2 regions of the Spinactinospora alkalitolerans genome follow, and region 2 is predicted to be linked to the other one. Evidence: riboswitches for the same ligand, from Rfam matches in the RefSeq annotation. Region 2 holds a riboswitch; the other holds the start of a gene.

Region 1 (10,552 bases), 4.0 Mb from region 2:
GGTCAGCGGGCCGGTGGCGGGGAGCGGCCCTTCTCCTGCGGCCCCGGCGCCGCGAGCCCGAACCGGCGGTTCCGGCGCCCGCGAGACGCCCGGCCCGGCGGGCTCCCGCACCAACGGGGTCCTGCCGGGGATCAGTCCCGCCCGAGCTCCTCCTCCGCGCCGGGGCGCACGCCGCGGGCCCACTCCACGGCCGACATCGAACGCTTGCCCTGCGGCTGGACGTCGCCGAGTTCCACCGGGTGGGTCGCGGTGCCGACCAGGACCCGCTTCTTGTCGGCCGACAGGCGGCCGGGCGGCAGCGCGGGGGCGTCCGGGGCCGGAAGGACCGGACCGAGCTTGATCCGCGCACCGCGGAAGGTGCTCCACGCCCCGGGAGCGGGGGTGCAGGCGCGCACCAGGCGGTCCACCCGCATCGCCGGGGCTCCGAAGTCGACGCGGGCGTCCTCGGAGGTGAGCTTCGGGGCGATGGAGACCCCGTCGGCACTTTGCGGGCGGGCGGCCAGCTCACCGGACTCGATGCCGTCCAGGGTGCGCACCAGCAGGTCGGCCCCTGAGCGGGCGAGCCGGCCGAGCAGTTCGCCGCTGGTGTCGCGGGGACCGATCGGTTCGGTGAGCACGCCGTAGACCGGGCCGGAGTCCAGGGCCGGCTCGATCCGGAACGTGGCCGCACCGGTCACGTCGTCGCCGTGCAGCACGGCGTGCTGCACCGGGGCCGCCCCGCGCCAGGCCGGCAGCAGCGAGAAGTGCAGGTTGATCCAGCCGTGCCGGGGAACGTCCAGCGCGTCCTGGCGCAGCAGCGCGCCGTAGGCCACGACCGGGCAGCAGTCGGGGGCGAGCTCGCGCAGCCGGTCCAGAAACTCCGGTTCGCCGGCCTTCGCGGGTTTGAGGACCTCCAGCCCCGCTTCGGCCGCCCGCTGCGCGACGGGGCTCACCGAGACCCTGCGGCCGCGCCCCGACGCGGCGTCGGGGCGCGTGACGACCGCGACGACCTCGTGCCGGGAGTCCAGCAGCGCCTCCAGCGCCGGCACCGCGACCTCGGGCGTTCCCGCGAAGACCAATCTCATCTGTGCCCCAACCCCCAACGTTGTGCTTCTCGACCCCCCGCATTCCTCCGCCATGGCGTGCCGGGCCCGGCTCGCGGAGCGGCCGGATCGCGACGGGAGGCGCGGGGTCCGCGGACCGCTGCGGCCCGGGCCCGCCGCGTGCGGGCGCGACGGCGGCGCGGTGCGCGCCGCGCAGCCGGACGGCGGCGAAGCGGTCGTGCGCGGTGCGGCCTGCGGCGGACCCCGCCCAAGTCTAAGGCGTCCTCCCGGAGCGCAGGCGGCGGCGGGACGCGCCCGCCGCCCGGTTTTTTCGGGCGGCCGTCTCACGTTCCGCCCGGCGGGAACGTCTACCTGGTGTGAGCCTGAAACCGTTCGAGGAGGTCGTGGCCGAGCACGGGCCGACCGTGCTGCGCGTGTGCCGGGCCGTGCTGGGCCCCCACGACGCCGAGGACGCCTGGTCCGAGACCTTCCTGGCCGCCCTGCGCGCCTACCCCGACCTCGACCCCCGGGCCAACACCGAGGCCTGGCTGGTCACCATCGCCCACCGCAAGGCCCTCGACCAGCACCGCGCCCGCGCCCGCGGCCCCGTCCCCACCGACCACATCACCGACACCCCAGCCCCCGACTCCGACCCCCACATCCACCACGACGACCTGTGGGACGCCCTCAAGGCCCTGCCCCCCAAACAACGCCGGGTCCTGGCCTACCACCACGTCGCCGGCCTGCCCTACGCCCAGATCGCCCGCATCCTCGGCGGCACCGAGCAGGCCGCCCGACGCGCCGCCGCCGACGGCATCAAGACCCTGCGCACCACCCACGGCAAAGGAACACCCCGATGAACCACGACCCCGTACTCGCCACCCTCACCGCGCCACCGCCCGCCGAGGAGGCGACGCACCGGCGGCTGCACGACCGGCTGACCACCGCAGCCCACGCCCAGGGGCTGCTCGACGTCGCCTACCGCACCGTCGACTCCCCCCTCGGGACGCTGCTGCTGGCCGCCACCCCGCAGGGGCTGGTGCGGGTGGCCTATGCGGCCGAGGACCACGACGCGGTGCTGCGGCAACTGGCCGTCCGGATCAGCCCGCGCGTCCTGAGAGCGCCCGACCGCCTGGATACCGCCGCCCGCCAGATCGACGAGTACTTCCGGAAGCGCCGCACCGCCTTCGACCTGGAACTGGACCTGCGGCTCTCCCATGGCTTCCGCCGCCGGGTCCTGGCCGGTCTGCCCTCGATCGGCTACGGCGCGACCGCCAGCTACACCGCCGTCGCCACCGCCGCCGGCAGCCCCAAGGCGGTGCGCGCGGCCGGCACCGCGTGCGCGACCAACCCGCTGCCGATCGTGCTGCCCTGCCACCGCGTGGTCCGCAGCAGCGGCGCCATCGGCCACTACATCGGCGGCGCCCGGGCGAAGCAGCGCCTCTTGGACCTGGAGAGCACCGCCTGAACGAGGAGCACGGGTGCGGACCCACACGCTGATCGGCGCCGACGGCCGCCCCCATCGGAGCGCCGTGCCGGGAACGCTGGGCGGCAACCGGCGGGGGCGGTTGTACGGCCGGCTGGACTGCCCGTCGGCGCTGCGCGCCATCGCCAGGGGCGGCTACACCGCCGACCGGGTGTTCTTCGCCGACGAGCCCACCGCCGTCGCCGCCGGCTACCGGCCCTGCGCGGTCTGCCTGCCGGAGGAGTACGCCCGATGGAAGAGAGCGGGCGGGGACCGGTGAGGCCGCGAACGCCGCGGGGCCGAAGGCGCTCACCACCGGCGGCGGCTCCCGGTGCGTCCTGGCCTACCATGGCGTGCCCGAGGTGCCGTCCGGAACCGGCCGGTCCGGCCGCCGGATCGGTCCGACGCCCGCCCGCGCCCTTGTCCGGCCACCCCGGCCACCCGCCCCTCCCGTGAAGAGAGCCCCATGGACCACAGCCCCTCCGAGAGCCGGGACGACCGTTCCGCCGCGCAGCCCTCCGAGTCCTCCTCCGCCACCGGGGCGGTGGTCGGCGAGGACGGACTGGCCCGACCGCCCTGGGCCGCCACCGATCCGCTGCTGCGCGACTACTACGACACCGAATGGGGCATGCCCGTCCGCGACGAGCAGGGCCTGTTCGAGCGCATCAGCCTCGAGGCCTTCCAGGCGGGTCTGTCCTGGGCGACCATCCTGCGCAAGCGCCCGGCGTTCCGCGAGGCCTTCCACGGCTTCCGCCCCGACACCGTCGCCGCCTACACCGCCGACGACGTCGAACGCCTCATGGCCGACCGGCGGATCGTCCGCAACGAACGCAAGATCCGCGCCGCCGTCGCCAACGCCCGGGCGACCCTCGCCCTGCGCGAGGAGGGCGGCCTGGTCGGCTTCGTCTGGTCGTTCCGGCCCGCGTCCACCCCGGCGCCGCGCACCGTCGAGGAGATCCCCACCCGCTCGCCCGAGTCCACCGCCCTTTCCAAGGCGCTGCGCCGCAAGGGCTTCGCCTTCGTCGGCCCCACGACGATGTTCGCGCTCATGGAGGCCGTCGGCATCATCGACACCCACCTGGTCGGCAGCCACCGCCGCGGCACCTCCGGCGTGTGGCCCGCCCCGGCCAGCGGGGGCTCAGAGCGCGACCGAGGCTAGAGCACCTGCAGCGGGTCCATCCGGATCTGGGCCTGGTGGTCGTCCTTGCGTGCGCTGCGCGCCGCGGCGGCGGCCTGCAGCGCACTGGTGAGGTGCCGGGTGGCGTTCCTCGGCACGCGCAGCAGGGCGCGCTCGACCTGGCCGGTTCCCTTCGGATCCGCGACCGGGACGGGTCCCAGCAGTTCGGCGCCCTCGGGCAGGGCGAGGCCGTCCACGAGCTCGCGGACGCGGGCCGGTTCGCCGGTGACCGAGGCCATCGTGACGGCGGGGGGGAAGCCCAGCTCGCGGCGCTCGGCCAGCTCCCGCTCCGCGAAACCGGCCGGGTCCCAGCGGATGAGCGCCTGGACCACCGGCAGCGAGGCGTCGGCCAGCACCACGACCTGGCCGCCTTCGGTGGCCGGACGGACCAGGGCCGAGGCGTTGCACCAGCGCCGCAGCGCCTCCTCGGCGGCGCGCAGGTCGGCGCGGCCCAGCAGCGCCCAGCCGTCGAGCAGCACCGCCGCGGCGTAGCCGCCGGCGGCCGCGGGCTCCGCACCCGGCGTGGCCACCACCAGCGCGGGCCGGTCCCCGACCTCGGTCAGGATCTCCTCGCGGCCGGAGGTGCGCACCGGGACCGAGGGGAACGCCCGCCCCAGCTCCTCAGCGGTGCGGCGGGCCCCCACCACCGTCGCGCGCATCCGCCCGTGCTCGCAGTCGGCGCACCGCCACTCCCCGGCGATCCGGCCGCACCACCGGCAGTACGGCATCGCGTGCGCGCTGCGCAGCGCGAGCGGCCCCTGGCAGCCGGGGCAGCGCGCCGGTGCGCGGCACCGGGCGCAGGCCAGCGCGTTGAGGTAGCCGCGCCGCGGCACCTGGATCAGTACCGGCCCCTCCTGGGCGGCCTCGCGGGCCACGCGCAGCGCCAGGCTCGGCAGCCGGGCGGAGCGGGCGGCCTCGTCGCGGGCCAGCTCGGCGTCGTCGCCGGCGGCGCGCACCCGCGGGGCCCGGCGGCGCACGAGTTCGCGGTCGGCGGTCAGCGGGTGGGCCCAGCCCGACTCCACGAGCTGGGCGGAATCGGTCGTGCGGGTGAATCCGCCGATCAGCGCGGCCGCGCCGGCGCGGTGCGCGCGCAGCGACAGCACCGTTCGGGCGTGCGGGTAGGGGGCGTGCGGATCGCAGTGGACGTCGTCGCCGTCGTCCCAGAGCACCACCAGACCGAGGTCGCGCACCGGCGCGAACATCGCGGCGCGGGTGCCCACCACCGCGCGGACCCCGCCGCGCAGCACCGACAGCCAGCGGCGGTAGCGCTCGGCCGGACCGAGCTCGGCGGTGAGCGCGACGTGCCGACCGGGGCCCAGCCGCTCGGCCAGCGCAGCGTCCACGGCGGTGACGTCCCTGCCGTCGGGGACCACGACCACGGCCCCGCGCCCGGCGGCGACGGCGGCCGTGACCGCGACGGCGACGGCGTCGCACCAGTCCGCACCCGGCAGTGCGCTCCACACCGCTCGGGGGGCGCCGCCCCCGCCCAGGGCGGTGAGGAAGGCCGGGCCGGCCGGGTAGTCCGACCACGGTCCGGGGTCCGGCGCGTGCGGCCCCGGCTCGTCAGGACCGGGTTCCGCCCCGGTCTCCTTCTCGACCCGGGCGTGGCGCGGCGGGACGGCCAGGCGCAGCACGTCGTTGAGGGTGCCGGCGTAGCGGTCGGCGACGGCCCGGGCGAGCCCGTGGATCTCGGGCGTGAGCACGGGCTCGGAGGAGACGACCTGGTGCAGGTAGGCGAGCTGGCCCTGGAAGTCCGACTCCTCGGCGCGCTCCAGCAGGAAACCGTCCAGGAGCTGGCCGTTGAAGCGCACCCTGACCCGGCACCCGGGCACCGCGGCCGCGTCGAGGGTGTCGGGCACCCGGTAGTCGAACGGCCGGTCGAGGTGCGGCAGCGGGGTGTCGACGACGATCCGCGCGACGGGCAGCTCCGCGGCCGGCCTCCGTTTGGGCGGGGTCTTCCTCCCGGCCGCCGCCTTCGCGCGGGGCACGTCGAAGAGGGCCCCCTCGTCGGGGCGGGGCTGCGCAGTCATCGTGCCAGTCTTATCAGAGCCCGGTGACGAACGGAGCGGGCCCGGCCCTTGCCGCTCTCCCCGCTCTCACCGGCCGCGCAAGCCGCTGAGCTGCGCGATCACCCGATGGCGGCCGGGGAGCCGCCCTTGGCCCGGTAGAGGTCGCGCAGGAGGGCGACCTCGGCGCTGTGGTGGATGAACTCGCGGTTGATGTGCAGGGCCAGCATCGCGAAGGGGAACTCCGCCCACTCCGGCGGTTCGGCGGCGCCCACGGGCGCGGCCAGCGCTTCGGCGTCCAGAGCCGCCACGCCGGTCCGCCACTGCTCGTAGGCGTCGTGCAGCCGGATCAGCGCCTCCTGCGCGCTGCTCGGCCAGACCGCGGAGCGCACGGTCATGCTCCGGTCGCCGAAGTGGTGGTTCACCCGCGTCTCCAGCACGTCGACGATGATGTGGCCGAGCCGCCAGGCGATCGTCGTGACCGGGGGCGGAGCGGGTTCGGGCCACTCCCCGTCGACCGTGAAGGAGCCGTCGGGCCGGCGGCGCACCGACCAGCAGTGCTCGACAGGTTCCCAGAAGAACTCCTCGTCGTCCAGCCCGCGCAGCCGGGGCCACATCGAGGTCTCCCAGTAGAACTCCAGTTGGCCCAGGATCTCGGCGGTCCAGTTCAGCGACATGTCTCTTCCATCTCCCCCGTTGGCTCGGCGCCCGTGCGACCGCGGCGCCGCCCGCTGCTTCAGGTCCGGCGCGCGACCCCGGCCACGACTCCGACCCCGGTGCCGGTGACCTCCTCGTCGGGGTAGGGCCACCAGGACATGTCGGCCAGGCCGGGCTCGATGAGCGCGAAGGGGTCGAACAGGGTGGCCGCCAGCTCCCGGGCGCAGGGGTCGCCGGGATCGGGCGGTGTGCGGGCGATGGCGATGTGGCCGCCCGGGCACATCGCCTCGTGCAGCGCGCACACGAGGTCGCGGGCCGCGTCGCCCTCGAGCCGCGGCGGGGGCGGCTCCGCCATCAGGACCGCGACGGGCTCGGTGAAGTCGATCCGGCCCCGGAGCCGGAGGTCCCCGATGAGGACGGCGGGGTCGGCGCCGTCGGCCTTGAGGACGGTCACGGCCCTCTCGCGCGACGACGCCCGGCCGTGCAGCGACACCACGGGGTCGGTGTCGACGTAGACGACGCGGGCGTCGGGAGCGTGCCGGCGGGCGGCGTGCTGGATGCCGTCGGCGGCCGGGAGCCGGGAGTCCAGGTCCACGAACTGCCGGATGCGCAGGTCGGAGGCGAGGTAGTCGACCACCCGCCACAGGAAGCCGCGTTTGGCCCGCTCGGTCCGCGGCCGCGCCGCCGCGGCGGGCGGCTGCTCCCGCCGGGGCCGCACCAGGTGGTCGTCGATCCGGATGACGCGCGGGCGCGCGTCGCCGGTCTCGGAGGCCTCGCGGCCGCTCCCCCGCGCGGGGGCTCCGTCGCCGCCTCCTGGAGGGCGCCCCGCCGCACCGGCGCCAAGGGCCGACGCGGCCAGGGGCGTCCTCCGGGACGGCCACGCGCCGGGGCCGCCCCCCGGTTCACAAGTCACGATCGCGCTCCCCGAGCCGTTGGCTGGTCGAGGCTCGGCAACGGGAGGGAGGCGTGCGGCTCCGCCCTCCTATTCCCGTGACCCCTTCATTAGCGCTCGATGGTACCGCTTCCAGGAGAAATTATCCGCTGCGAACAAAGGTGGATTATTGACGCCGGTTTCGGGCAGATAATTACTTTTCGTCCTTTTTGAATTCGCGATCGGCGCCGCGGTCAGGACCGCGGGTCCGGGACCGGGGCGATCCGGCCGTCGACGTGGCCGTAGGTCCAGCGCGGGCCGCGCGCGGCGAGTTCGGCCACCGCGCCCACGAGCCGGTCGACGTGCTCCTCGGTGGTGCCCAGCCCCAGGCTCGCCCGCACCGCCTGGGAGTGGGAGGGCGGCAGCAGCCGCCGGGTCAGCAGGTGCGCGCAGAACAGCCCGTCGCGCACGCCGATGCCGTGCTCCGCCGACAGCGCCGCGGCCACCAGGTCGGCCGCCAGCCCGTCCACCACGAACGAGACGATGCCGACGCGGGGGTGGCCGGCGCCCCACAGGCTCAGGTCGTGCACGCCGGGGATCGCGGCCAGGCCGGCGCGCAGCCGGTCCAGCAGGCGCTGCTCCTGCTCGTGCAGGCGGTCCCGGCCGGCCGCCGACAGCGTGTCGCAGGCGGCGGCCAGCGCGACCGCGCCCAGGACGTTGGGGCTGCCGGCCTCGTGCCGCGCCGGCAGGTCGTTCCAGCGCACGTCGTCCTCTGTGACGTTCGCCGTGGCCCCGCCGCCGGCCAGGTAGGGCGCCGCGGCGCGCAGCCAGTCGGTCCGGCCGGCCAGTACGCCCGAGCCGAACGGGGCGTAGAGCTTGTGCCCGGAGAGTGCCACGTAGTCGGCGCCGCTGCTCGACAGGCCGAACGCCCGGTGCGGGACCAGTTGGGCCGCGTCGACGGCGATGCGGGCTCCGGCCGCGTGGGCCACCTCGGTGAGCTCCTCGACCGGCCACAGCTCGCCGGTGACGTTGGAGGCCGCGGTCACGCACAGCAGCCGCGGCCCCTCGGGTGCGGTGCGCAGCGCGTCCCTGGCCGCATCGACCGCGGCGGCCGGGCTCGCGGGCAGCGGCAGCCGGACGACCCTTCCGGCCCTGCCGGCCCGGTGCTGCCAGGGCAGCAGGGCCGCGTGGTGCTCGCCGGAGAAGACGACGACGGTGCAGCCGTCGGGGACCGACCGGGCCAGCAGGTTGAGCGCGTCGGTGGTGCCGCGGACGAAGACCACGGCGTCGTCGCCGCGGGCCCCGACGAATCGGGCCACCGAACGGCGCGCCCGCTCGTAGGCCTCGGTGCTGACCTGGGAGTGGAACCCGGCGCCGCGGTGCACGCTGGCGTAGTAGGGCAGCGCCTCCTCCAGCGCCCGGCGCACCGGGACCAGGCACGGGGCGCTGGCCGCGTAGTCGAAGTTGGCGTAGTCCACGTGCTCCCCCGTGACCAGGGGGATCCGCACGTCGGCCCCCACGACGCCGGTCTCGGGACGCTCGGCGCGGGTGGCGGGGGCAGTGGCGGGGAAATCGGCGACGGCCGTCATCAGGGCACCTCCATGGGGTCGGGGGACCCCAGGGCGCACGGTCGTGCTGCCACGGGACGGGGTCCGCGCTTGTCCGACACGGTTACGGTCGTGTCTTGACCTGGTCCTCACCCGGGGCACCCCACCGCGGAAGGAGGGTTGCCGGCCAGCAAGCCGGGGCTTGACGCTGGCACTCATGACCTGCGCGCCACTATAGCGCACGGCGGAGCGGGCGCTCACGGGGGCGGTTTCCGTCCGGCCGTCCTGCCGCGTCCGCCGGCCGCCCCCGCGCCGCGTGCCGGGGAGATTGACAGCGGCATCCGGGCATCGGCGATACTGGGAGGGCCTGCCCTCCGCTGAGGGCGGCCGGTTCCCCCGGCCGTCCCGCCAGGCGCGAGACTCCAGTGCGACGGAGTATTCGCATGCCCATCGGAGGGACTCGACCATCGTGCACGGACACGACCAGATCCGGCATCTCTTCACCAACCCCGACGTCGTCCTCGTCTCCGGCTACGCCCGGTTGCCCGACACCGTGGCCGGCCACTCGCAGTACGAGCGGCTGGGGGTCGTGCTCGCCGTCGACCTCTCCGACGGCCGGATCGTCGCCGCGGACACCACCCTGCTGACCGACCTCGCCAAGGAGTTCTTCCGCGCCCTCGTCGAAGGGTTGTCGGTCACCGAGGACATCGCCGAGATCGTGCACCGGGTGCAGACCCGCTACGCCGGCCAGTCCGGGGCCGCCCTGGCGACCGCACTGCGCCGCTGCCTCGAGACCTGCTACCAGCTCCGCGACTCCCACGGCCCGAAGGAGTAGTGCACCAGACGATGAGCAGCACCGACGCAAAGCCGCTGACCGGAATCAGGGTCGCCGACCTCTCCAGGGTCCTCGCCGGGCCCTACGCCACGATGCTGCTGGCCGATCTGGGCGCCGAGGTCGTCAAGGTCGAGCACCCCGGGCGCGGCGACGACACCCGTTCCTGGGGCCCGCCGTGGGCCGATGAGGAGGCCGCCTACTTCCTGTCGGTCAACCGGGGCAAGCGCAGTCTGGCCGTCGACGTCAAGGACCCCGAGGCCCTGGACGCCGTGGCGGAGCTGTGCGCGCGCTCCGACGTGGTCGTGCAGAACTTCCGTCCCGGCGTCGTCGAGCGCCTCGGCCTGGGCTACGCCGACGTCAGGCGGCGCAACCCCGGCGTGGTCTACTGCTCGATCAGCGGCTTCGGCCCCGAACACGAACCGGCGGGCCGTCCGGGCTTCGACCTGATCGTGCAGGCCGAGAGCGGCCTGATGGCGGCCACCGGTGAGCCCGGGGGCGCGGCGGCCAAGGTGGGGGTCGCGATCACCGACGTGCTCACCGGCCTGAACGCCGCGGTGTCGATCCTGGGCGCGCTGGTGCGGGCCAGGGCCACGGGCATCGGCGAGCACGTGACGGTGTCGCTGATCAACTCGGCGCTGTCGGGTCTGGCCAGCCTCAGCCAGGGCGCCCTGGTCACCGGCGAGGAACCGCAGCGCTACGGCAACGCCCACGCCACCATCGTGCCCTACCAGGTGTTCCCCACCGGCGACGCCGACATCGTCGTGGCCGCGGGCAACGACTCGCTGTACCGGCGGCTGTGCGCCGTCCTGAACCGGCCCGACCTCGCCGACGACCCGCGCTACGCCACCAACCCGCAGCGGGTCGCCCACCGCGACGGGCTCGTCGCACAGATCTCGGCCGCGCTGCGCGGCCGCACCGCCGAGGAGTGGGTGAAGCTGCTCATGGAGGCGGGCGTCCCGGTCGGCCGGGTGC
Region 2 (10,552 bases):
CGCCCCGATGTCCGAATACGTCGGCGGCGGCCCCTATGCCGGCGGCGCGGTGACGACGCGCCAGATCCTCACCCACACCTCGCGGCTGAATCCGGTGACCTGGCTGGAGCGCTACGTCGGGACCGAGCAGGACCTGATCGAGGCGATCCTGCTGGAGCCGCTGGAGGAGGAGGGGCACCGCTACATCGACCGGGGCTTCATCCTGCTCGGGCTGCTGCTGGAGCGGCTGCTCGGCGAGCCGCTGGACCGGTTGGCGGCGCGGGTGTGGCGCCCGGCCGGGATGTCGGCGACCGCCTACGGCCCGCTGCCGCGCACCCCGAGCGTCGCCCCGACCGAGCAGCGCATCCCCGGTACCGCGCCCACCTGGGGCGTGGTGCACGACGAGGCGGCCGCGCTGATGGGCGGCGTGGCCGGGCACGCCGGCGTGTTCAGCACGGCGACGGACCTGGGCGCGTTCGCCCGCCGCCTGCTGCTCGTCCACTCCGGCGAGGACGGGCCGAGCGCCTTCGCCCGGTTCGTCCGGCGGAGCTGGCGGCCGCAGGTGCCCGTCGGCGAGCACTACGCGCGCGGACTGGCCTGGCTGGTCACCGAGGAAGGATTGGTCTACCACAACGGCTACACCGGGACGAGTCTGTACATGCACCCCGAGACCGGCCGCTACGTCGGGCTGCTCACCAACGCCGTCCACCACGGCCGCCGCCGCACGGGCCTGTTCGACCTGCGGGCCGCGGTCCGCGCCGCGTTCTAGCGCCGGCGCCTGCCGCCGAGTCGGCGGCGCCCGCCGCCGCGGGCCCTGCGCCGTCCCCGCCGCGGGGCGGCCGGTCCGCGGTCCTCCTCGCGTTCGGGCAGGCCGTAGGGGTTGACCATGCTCCTGCGCAGCAGCACGATCCCCACGGCGCCCAGGACCAGGACGAGCGCAGCGGCACCGGCCCACAGCGTCCAGGCGGGGACGGGCAGGCCGTCGTCGCCGTTCTGCGCCAGTTCCGGGTTGAACGGGGGCACGTCCTCAGCGGTCCGCCCGGCGGCGGCCAGCGCCTCGGGCGCGCTGATCACCCCGGCGCCGTAGCCGCCCCCCGTCTGCGCCCCCGCCGGCGGCTGCGCGCCCGCGAGCAGGGCCTCGACCACCTGGTCCGGGCGCAACTGCGGATGGGCGGAGCGGATGAGCGCGGCGACACCGGTCACGAACGCCGCCGCCGCGCTGGTTCCGGTCGCGTTGAGGTACCGCCCGCCGGGGCCGGTCGTGGCGATCTCCTCGCCCGGGGCGGTCAGCGCGATGTGGTCCTGCAGGCTGGAGAACTCCGAGACCCGCAGGTCGGCGTCGACCGAGCCGACCGCCAGCACGCCGTCGTAGGCCGCGGGGTAGGCGGGTTCGCCCGCGGCGCCGCCGTTGCCGCCCGAGGCGATCACGACGACCCCGCTGCGCTCGGCGTAGTCGATGGCCTCCTGCTCGGCCTCGCTGCCTTCGTAGTCGCCGCTCGCGTCGCCGATGGACATGCTGATGACCTGCGCGCCCTGGTCGACCGCGTGGCGCACGCCCTTGGCCAGCGCCTCGGAGCGCGCGGCCCGCGCTTCGGGGTCGTCGCGGCCGGGGTCGTCCTCCTCCAGCGCGACCCTGATCGACAGGATGCCGGCCTCGGGCGCGACCCCCATGACGCCGCCGGAGTGCTCCTTGCCGTGCCCGTTGGCCGCGATGATGCCGGCCATCATCGTGCCGTGCTCGCCGTAGTGCTCGTCGCCGGGTTCGAGGTCCTGCCCGGTGTAGTCGGGGCCCAGGGTGACGGTGTCGGCCAGGTCGGGATGGGTGTCGTCGACCCCGGTGTCCAGCAGCGCGACCGTGACGCCGGAGCCCCGGCTCTCCTCCCACGCCTCGGCGGCCTCGACGGCCTCCAGCCCCCACTGGTCGTAGCGCAGGTTCCCCGCCTCGGTGTCCGCCGCGGCGGGCGCGGCGGCGGTGAGCTGCCCCCCGATGATCGCAGCACACGTTCCCAGCGCGACGAACGTGCCGGTCCTCTTCGTGCGCATGGCGATGACCCTCCGATGATTGCCGTTCCACGCTGCGAGCGGCCGCGTACGGGCTGCTCAGGCGCTGGTCATTCTGCCACGGTGCGCGACCCGCGGAGGCGGGGCGCACGGCTGGATCGGTGATGGGGGAGGACGGAGCTGTTTCCAGGCCCTGCTTGGCCTTTGCGGGCCTGGCGGGGCTGTTGTCAGCGCGCAGCGTCCGGCGCGCGGAAGGTCGTGGGATTGCCGCCGCTCAAGGCCCCGGCCACCGGTGGCGGGCGACCGGCAGAACCCGTGCGGCGCGACCTTCCGCGCCGCCGGCGCGCTGACGGCGGCCTTCCCAGGTCATGCGGTGGTGGACGGGGGCTGTGGTCACAGTCTCCCGTTCCCGTCAGCGATCTAGCCTTCGCGGATCTCCAGGTCCACCGGATCGCCGACCGCGGTGCCGAGCCGCTCGGCCGCGTTCCCGCCGTTCTCCGCGACCGCCAGGTGACCGGCGGAGTCGGCGATGAGCACCAGTTCGCCGGGGGCGACGTCGCCGAACGTGGCCCCGACGGCGATGACGCGGTCGCCGCGGTCCCGGAGCCGCACGGCGACGCGCCGCGGCCCCTCCGGCGCGCCGCCCATCCGCTCCAGGGCCCCGCCCCCCAGCGAGAGCTGGACGTTGCCGAACCGGTCGATCGCGCGCACCTCGCCGTGCGCGGCCCCCGGCCCGACGGCACTGCGCGGCTCGGGCAGCGACCGCAGGGTGTCGGCCGCGACCTCCTCGCCGACCTCCTCCAGCGGCAGGCCCGCGGCGATGCGGGCGCCCACGGGCGCGTAGACGTCGCGGCCGTGGAACGTCCGAGACACGGGATGCCGCCACAACCGCGGTTCGGTCAGCTCGCGGACGCCCCCGACGCCACCGAGCGCCGCGGCGGCCCAGGTCATCAGCCCGTTGTCCGGACCGACCAGCACGTGCCCGCCCGCGGCGATCGCGACGCTGCGCCGCTCGGTGCCCACGCCGGGGTCGACGACGCACACGTGGACGGCCGGCGGGAGCTCGGGGACGGTCTCGGCCAGGACGGTCGCCCCGCGCCGGACGTCGCCCGGCGGCACCTCGTGGGTGATGTCGATGATCCGCACGGCGGGGGCGTGGCGCAGCATCTGACCGTGGCAGATCGCCACGAACCCGTCGCTTCGCCCGTAGTCGGTGAGGAAGGACAGGCAACTGTAGCCCGCAAGGTCAGTCATGAAACATCTTCTCCTCAATTGGCAGGAGGAGTCGCTACGATAAGTCGCGCCGATCCGGACGAGGAGCACCCAATGCCAAATGCCGGGCCATTTGATCAAGAACCACCCGATCCAGCGGCGGACGGCTCGATGCCGGCCGAGCCCGCCGAAGAGACCGACCTGAGCGAACGCGACCAGCGTATCCTCGCCTTCGAGCGCCAGTGGTGGAAGTTCGAGGGCTCCAAGGAACAGGCCATCCGGGACGAGTTCGGTTTCTCCCCGACCCGCTACTACCAACTGCTCAACGGTCTGGTCGACCGGCCGGAGGCACTGGCCTTCGACCCGATGACCGTCAAGCGGCTCCGCCGGCTGCGCGCCAACCGCCGCCGCCAGCGCACCGCCCGTATGCTGGGCATCCAACTGTAGGACCCGCCTTCGCGGAGCGCCATGCGCCCGCGCCCCGCCACGGCGTCCACGGCCCGCACCGTCTTTTCGAGCGAGAAGCCGCCCATGCCCCTGCCCAGTCCCGCAACCCCCGACGGCACCGCCGCGCTCGACCGGATCCGCAGCGACCCCGGCGGCGCGGTCCTCGCCTTCGACTTCGACGGCACGCTCGCGCCGATCGTGCCCGATCCCAGGGACGCCAGGGCCCACCCCGGCGTCGTCCCCGCCCTGGCGCGGCTGGCCCCGCTGGTGCGGGCGGTCGTCATCGTCACCGGGCGCCCGGCGGCGGTCGCGGTGGAGTACGGCGGCCTCACCGGGGTCGACGGCATCGTGGTGCTCGGCCAGTACGGCAGGGAGCGCTGGGAGGCCGACCGGCTCACCGTGCCCGAACCGCCGCCCGGCGTCGCGCTGGTGCGCGCCGAGCTCCCCGACCTGCTCCGCCGCGCGGGAGCGCCCGAGGGCACCTGGATCGAGGACAAGGAACACGCCCTGGCGGTGCACACCCGCCGCGCGCCCGACCCCGGCGCGGCGCTGGAGCTGCTGAGCGTCCCGCTGGCCGAGCTGGCCGAGCGCGCGGACCTGGCGGTCGAGCCGGGCCGCATGGTCATCGAACTGCGCCCGCGGGGAATGGACAAGGGCACGGCGCTGACCGAATTCGTCACCGCCCTGGAGGCCGCCTCGCTGCTCTACGCGGGCGACGACCTGGGCGACCTCGCGGCGTTCGACGCCGTGGAGCGGCTGCGGGGCGAGGGCGTCGCGGGTCTGACCGTGTGCAGCGGCTCCGACGAGGTCGCGGCGCTGGCCGAACGCGCCGACCTGGTCGTGGCCGGTCCGGCCGGGGTCGTGGAACTGCTGGACGGGCTCTCCGGCGCGCTCGGCGCCTGACCGATGCCCGACGATCGGGTTCGCACAGGACGGCGGTCCTCTCGGCGATCTTGACCTTGAGTTTCGACCTCGACCCCAGGGGGTTGTGAAGGCCCGCCCCAGGAGGGACGGCGTGCGGGTGGGCGATTCTCTCGCGTGGCCGAAGGCCCTTGATAGGGATCGCCCGGTCACCGCGGATTCCTCCTTCGGCCGAGGTCAAAGACCCCCAGAGGCCAAGGTCGAAGCCCGGGTTGACCTTGTGGGACCTGAAAACGTCGCAGTAACCCCGACAAGGTCGAGATCGCCGGTGGAAGGCCCGGGGTGCCCCGCGTTCCGCGAACCGGCGCCGGGAGCGCGGCCCGCGACCGCCCCGCCGATTACGCCGCTCGCTTAACCCGTCCACAGGCGCCGCCGGCCGATGGCGGCGTCGGGGGGAGGCGCCGTAAGGTTGGCCCATCCGACCCTCGGCAGCGGAGGCACCCATGACCGAACGCGTCCTGCACGCCGTCCCCGACATCGGGGCCGAGGACGAGCCGCTGATGCGCGACCTCATCGGAACCGTTCTGCGCCGCGCCCGCCTGGAGCAGGGCCGCACGCTGCGCGAGGTGGCCGAGACCGCCCAGGTCTCGCTGCCCTACCTCTCCGAGATCGAGCGGGGCCGCAAGGAACCCTCGTCCGAAGTGCTCGCCGCCGTGTACCGGGCGCTGGGGCTGCAGCTCGTCGACCTGGTGGGCGACCTCCACACCGAGCTCGCCCCGCCCGTGGCCGCCCCCCGGCGGCCGGCGCCGGGCGCACCCGGCCCGCAGGCCATGCTGCTGGCGGTCTGAGCCCGCCCGGCGCCCCCGTTCACCCCGCGTCCCCGCGGCCCGGCCTCACGCGGCGCGGGCGGCGGGATCGCGGCTGGTGATCAGCTCGTCGACCAGCCCGTACTCCTTCGCCTGCCGCGCGGTGAAGATCTTGTCCCTGTCGGTGTCCTCGCGCAGCCGCTCGACGCTCTGCCCGGTGTGCAGGGACAGGATCTCCTCGATCTCCGCGCGGATCCGCAGCACCTCGGCGGCCTGGATCTCCAGGTCGGCGGCCTCGCCCTGGCCCTCCGTGGACGGCTGGTGCAGCAGCACCCTGGAGTGCCGCAGCGCCATCCGCTTGCCCGGCGTCCCCGCGGCGAGAAGCACGGCCGCGCCCGAGGCCGCCTGCCCCATGCAGAAGGTCGCGACGTCGGCGCGCACGAACTGCATGGTGTCGTAGATCGCGGTCAGCGCGGTGCTGGAGCCGCCGGGCGAGTTGATGTAGAGCTGGATGTCGCTGACACTGCTCTCGTAGTCCAGGTGCAGCAGTTGCGCCATGACCACGTTGGCGACGTCGTCGTCGATCGGCGTGCCCAGGAAGATGATCCGCTCCGACAGCAGCCGGCTGAACACGTCGGAGGAGCGCTCCCCGTTGGAGGTGCGTTCGACGACCACCGGCACCGTGTACCGCCCGCTCACGCCCGCGCCTCCTTGCCCGCCGCGGCGGCCCGCGGCGCGCCGAACCCGAACCGGCGGGCGGCGTCCCCGCCCAGGTCGGCGGCGCTGTGCACGACGCGGTCGACGAATCCGTACTCCTTGGCCTGCTCGGCGGTGAACCAGCGGTCGCGGCGCTGGTCCTCGGCGACGGTCTCCAGGCGCTGCCCGGTGTGCTCGGCGATGAGCCGCTGCATGGTCTCCTTGGTGTAGGCGAGGTTCTCGGCCTGGATGGAGATGTCGGCTGCGGTGCCGCCCAGCCCGCCGGAGGGCTGGTGCATCATGATGCGCGCGTTCGGCAGGCTGTAGCGCTTGCCCGCCGTCCCCGAGCACAGCAGGAACTGCCCCATGCTGGCGGCGAAGCCCATGGCCAGCGTGGCGACGTCGTTGGGGATGAAGCGCATCGTGTCGTAGATGGCCATCCCCGCGTGCACGGCGCCGCCCGGGCTGTTGACGCACAGGGTGATGTCGCGCTTGGGGTCCTCTTCGGCGAGCAGCATCAGTTGGGCGCAGACGCGGTTGGCGATGGCGTCGTCCACCTGCGCGCCGAGCACCACCACCCGGCCGTGCAGCAGCCGGGAGGCGATCTGGTCGTCGAACGGCGCGGTGCCGACCTCCGCCGCCGCCGTGAGCCCTGGAATGGTCGAGAGCACGTTTCCTCCTCGTCCCGGCCGCATGAGCAGCGGGCGCTCACCCGCTCGGGCCGGTCCATCCCAGCGTGCGGCCCGCGCCGCGGCGGAATCGAGCGTTTCTGCCGTGCGGAGATCTGCTGCGGGCAGAGGAGGGGCCGGCTGCGGCTACCCCAGCGCGCGCAACTGGTCGGTGAACCAGCGTTGCGGGGGGAGGGCGACGGAGGCCTCCACGAGGCGCTCGCAGCGGGCGCGGCGCTCGTCATCGGGCATCGACAGCGCGGTGTGCAGCGCCTCGGCGGTCTCGGAGACGTCGTAGGGGTTGACCATCACGGCGGCGCCGCCCATGTCGTCGGCCGCCCCCGCCTCGGTGGACAGCACCACGGCGCAGCCGTCGTGGGAGAGCACCGGGCCCTCCTTGGCCACGAGGTTCATGCCGTCGCGGATCGGGTTGACCACCAGCACGTCGGCCAGTTGGTAGGAGGCCAGCGAGCGCGGGTAGTCGTCGTTGACCTCCAGGATCAGCGGGGTCCACTCGGGCGTCGCGAACTCCTCGTTGATCTCCTCGGCGATCCGCCGCACCGACTCGGTGTAGGCGCGGTACTCCGGCACGTCGCCGCGGCTGGGGTAGGCGAACGCGAGGTGGGTCACCCTGCCGCGCCATTCGGGCCGGGTGCGCAGCAGCTCGCGGTAGGCGGCCAGGCCCCGGACGATGTTCTTGGACAGCTCGGTGCGGTCGACCCGCAGGACGAGCCTGCGCCCGCCCACCAGTTCGCGCAGCGTCGCTCGGCGCTCGGCGACGTCCTCCTGCTCGGCACGCTCGCGCAGCCCCTCGGCGTCGGCGCCCAGCCCGTGCACGCCGGTCCTGACGATCCGGCCGCCGTGGTCGACGGTGCGGTGGTCCCAGTTGACGTCGGCGCGCAGGAAGGTCTCGCAGCACTTGAGGAACGCGTCGGCCCACCGTCGGCTGAGGAAGCCGACGTGGTCGGCGCCGAGCATGCCCTCCAGCAGCTCGCGGCCGATGTCGGCGGGCAGCATCCCGAAGTACTCCGGCGGCGCCCACGGGGTGTGCGAGAAGTGCGCGATCCGCAGGTCGGGCCGGCGGCCGCGCATCATCCGCGGCACGAGCGCCAGGTGGTAGTCCTGGACGGCGGCCTTCGCCCCCTCGGCCGCGCCGGTGACCAGCGCCTCGGCGAAGGAGGCGTTGTAGGCCCGGTAGTCCTCCCACTCGGCGCGGAAGGCCGCGTCGAACAGGGGCTTGTTGGGGGTGTCGTAGAGCATGTGGTGGACGAACCACAGGGTGGAGTTGGCCACGGATGTGTAGGCGTTGGCGAAGGTCTGCTCCGGGATGTCGAGCATGCGCACCCGCGCGCCGCCCAGGTCGAAGCCGGCCCGGTCCAGCCGGCCGTCGGGGGCCGAGGAGGCGGCCTTGCGGTCGGCGTCGGACAGCGCCGCGCACACCCACAGGGTGTCGATCTCGGCGGCCACCGAGCTCAGCCCGGAGACCAGTCCGCCGCCGCCGCGGCGGAAGCTCAGGGAGCCGTCGTCATCGACCGAGAAGGACACCGGGCCCCGGTTGGAAGCGACGAGGATCTGCGCCTTGTCCACCTGTTCGCCCACCTCTCCAACGAAATGCCGGAACCCCATACTTAACTACACGAGCCCTTCGCCGAGACAGCGGGGTCACTCTGCTGCGACTCGGTAGGTCTCACCCCTGAGGCCCCCGCGCAAACCCTTTCCGGCGGATCGCCGCGCCCCGCCGGGATGGCCGGCGCCGAACGGGCGGGGCGATGTCAGATGGCTCACCCCGGATGGAAAACCGGACAGGGCGTCGGTTAAAGTGACCAACGGATCCCTTCCGGGACCGCCCACAACTTCATACAGCTCATCCAGAGGGGTGGAGGGAACGGCCCTGCGAAGCCCCGGCAACCATCTCGGTGAACGTTTCTCGTCAGGTGCGAGGCGGCCGGGACAGGTGCCAACTCCGCCCCGTGGTCAGAGCGGCCACGGGAAAGATGAGGGGAGACGCCTCGCATGGCGATCACCGCCACGGAACCCGCACCCACCGCCGCCCACGCCTTCGGCCCCGCCGTCGCGCTGTCCTGCCGCGAGTGCGGTGAGCGCTACGAGCTGACCCCCCGCTTCGCGTGCGAGTTCTGTTTCGGCCCGCTCGAAGTGGCCTACGAGTTCGGATCGGTCAGCCGTGAGGAGATCGAGCGCGGCCCGAAGAACATCTGGCGCTACGCCGGCCTGCTGCCGGTCCCCGGCGACGTCCAGAACCTGCCCAACATGAACCCGGGCCTGACCCCGCTGGTCCGGGCCGACCGGCTCGCCGCGGAGCTGGGCCTGCGGTCGCTGAGCGTCAAGGACGACTCCGCCAACCCCACGCACTCCTTCAAGGACCGCGTCGTCGCCATGGCGGTGGAGGCCGCGCGCACGTTCGGCTTCCACACGCTGTCCTGCTCCTCCACGGGCAACCTCGCCGGCGCCGTGGGCGCGGCCGCGGCCCGCGCCGGCTTCAAGTCCTGCGTGTTCATCCCGGCCGGCCTGGAGGAGGGCAAGGTCGTGATGGCCGCCGTCTACGGCGGGCAGGTCGTGGCCATCGACGGCAACTACGACGACGTCAACCGCTTCTGCTCCGAGCTCATCGGCGACCCGGCCGGCGAGGACTGGGGCTTCGTCAACGTCAACCTGCGCCCCTACTACGGCGAGGGCTCCAAGACCCTGGCCTACGAGATCGCCGAGCAGCTCGGCTGGCGGGTGCCCGACCAGATCATCATCCCGATCGCGTCCGGCTCCCAGCTCACCAAGATCGACAAGGGCTTCCGCGAGCTGATCGAGCTGGGCCTGGTCGAGGACCGGCCGTACAGGATCTTCGGCGCCCAGGCCACGGGCTGCTCCCCGGTCGCCAAGGCGTGGGAGAGCGGCCACGACGTCATCCAGCCGGTCAAGCCCGACACCATCGCCAAGTCGCTGGCGATCGGCAACCCGGCCGACGGCCCCTACGTGCTCGACATCTGCAAGCGCACCGGCGGCGCGGTGGCGCACGTGAGCGACGCCGAGGTGGTCGACTCCATCAAGCTCCTGGCGCGCACCGAGGGCGTCTTCGCCGAGACCGCGGGCGGCGTCACGACCGGCGTGCTGCGCAAGCTGCTCGCCGAGGGCGCGCTCGACCCCGAGGCCGAGACCGTGGTGCTCAACACCGGCGACGGGCTCAAGACGCTCAACGCCGTGGACTCCGGGGTCACCGCGACGATCCGGCCGTCCCTGGACGCGTTCCAGGACGCCGGACTCGCCTGACCCCCGCCGTCCCCGGTCCGATCCCCGGCCCGCACCGGTCCGCACCGCGCCGGTCCGCACCGCCACCACCACGAGCCCCACGAGAAGGAGTACCCGCAGCCATGAGCGTCAGCGTTCGCGTCCCGACCATCCTGCGCACCTACACCAAGGACGCGGCCGAGGTCACGGCCGAGGGCGGCACCCTCAAGGAGGTCCTGGCCGACCTGGAGGCCAATCACCCGGGCATTCAGGCCCGGATCCTCGACGACGGCGGGAAGATCCGCCGCTTCGTCAACGTCTACGTGGGGGACGAGGACGTCCGCTTCGCCGACGGACTCGACACCGCGGTCCCGGTCGGCAGCCAGGTCTCGATCATCCCCGCGGTCGCCGGCGGCTGCTGACCCCGCCGTCCCCGACCCCGGTCCTGCGAGAACGGCCGGAGCGCATCGGCGCTCCGGCCGTTGCTGTTGCGCCCCCCGGGCCGCCCGCCTCGGGCCCCGCCCGCACGTGAATCTTTTCGCGGCTCTGACCTGGGGGTAACCCCATGGCGAAATCGCGGTCAAGGCGTTTGCACTCCCCAAGGGAGAGTGCTAAAAAAGGGACCGTTAGCACTCTGAGACAAGG

What was found. Region 2 has a riboswitch for S-adenosylmethionine ahead of thrC (threonine synthase). Riboswitches for the same ligand answer to the same signal wherever they lie in the genome.
Region 1: it holds a riboswitch for S-adenosylmethionine, as region 2 does, so the genes downstream of both, HDA32_RS18735 (aminotransferase class V-fold PLP-dependent enzyme) here and thrC (threonine synthase) in region 2, are expected to answer to the same signal.

Annotation. Positions count from the first base shown of each region.
Region 1 covers NZ_JACCCC010000001.1:4,223,786-4,234,337, forward strand. Annotated here, with positions in the region: gene fmt (methionyl-tRNA formyltransferase) at 132-1,064, opposite strand; gene HDA32_RS18700 (RNA polymerase sigma factor) at 1,400-1,882, shown strand; gene HDA32_RS18705 (methylated-DNA--[protein]-cysteine S-methyltransferase) at 1,879-2,490, shown strand; gene HDA32_RS18710 (Ada metal-binding domain-containing protein) at 2,504-2,767, shown strand; gene HDA32_RS18715 (DNA-3-methyladenine glycosylase I) at 2,954-3,646, shown strand; gene HDA32_RS18720 (primosomal protein N') at 3,643-5,694, opposite strand; gene HDA32_RS18725 (DinB family protein) at 5,793-6,347, opposite strand; gene HDA32_RS18730 (SAM-dependent methyltransferase) at 6,407-7,240, opposite strand; gene HDA32_RS18735 (aminotransferase class V-fold PLP-dependent enzyme) at 7,453-8,787, opposite strand; SAM riboswitch class IV at 8,848-8,968, opposite strand; gene HDA32_RS18740 (DUF3870 domain-containing protein) at 9,215-9,580, shown strand; gene HDA32_RS18745 (CaiB/BaiF CoA transferase family protein) at 9,592-10,552, shown strand, end outside.
Region 2 covers NZ_JACCCC010000001.1:262,354-272,905, forward strand. Annotated here, with positions in the region: gene HDA32_RS01355 (serine hydrolase domain-containing protein) at 1-748, shown strand, start outside; gene HDA32_RS01360 (S8 family serine peptidase) at 745-2,022, opposite strand; gene HDA32_RS01365 (SAM hydrolase/SAM-dependent halogenase family protein) at 2,401-3,234, opposite strand; gene HDA32_RS01370 (DUF3263 domain-containing protein) at 3,307-3,639, shown strand; gene otsB (trehalose-phosphatase) at 3,724-4,542, shown strand; gene HDA32_RS01380 (helix-turn-helix domain-containing protein) at 5,004-5,348, shown strand; gene HDA32_RS01385 (ClpP family protease) at 5,394-6,005, opposite strand; gene HDA32_RS01390 (ClpP family protease) at 6,002-6,673, opposite strand; gene HDA32_RS01395 (alpha,alpha-trehalose-phosphate synthase (UDP-forming)) at 6,818-8,257, opposite strand; SAM riboswitch class I at 8,532-8,671, shown strand; gene thrC (threonine synthase) at 8,684-9,949, shown strand; gene HDA32_RS01405 (MoaD/ThiS family protein) at 10,051-10,329, shown strand.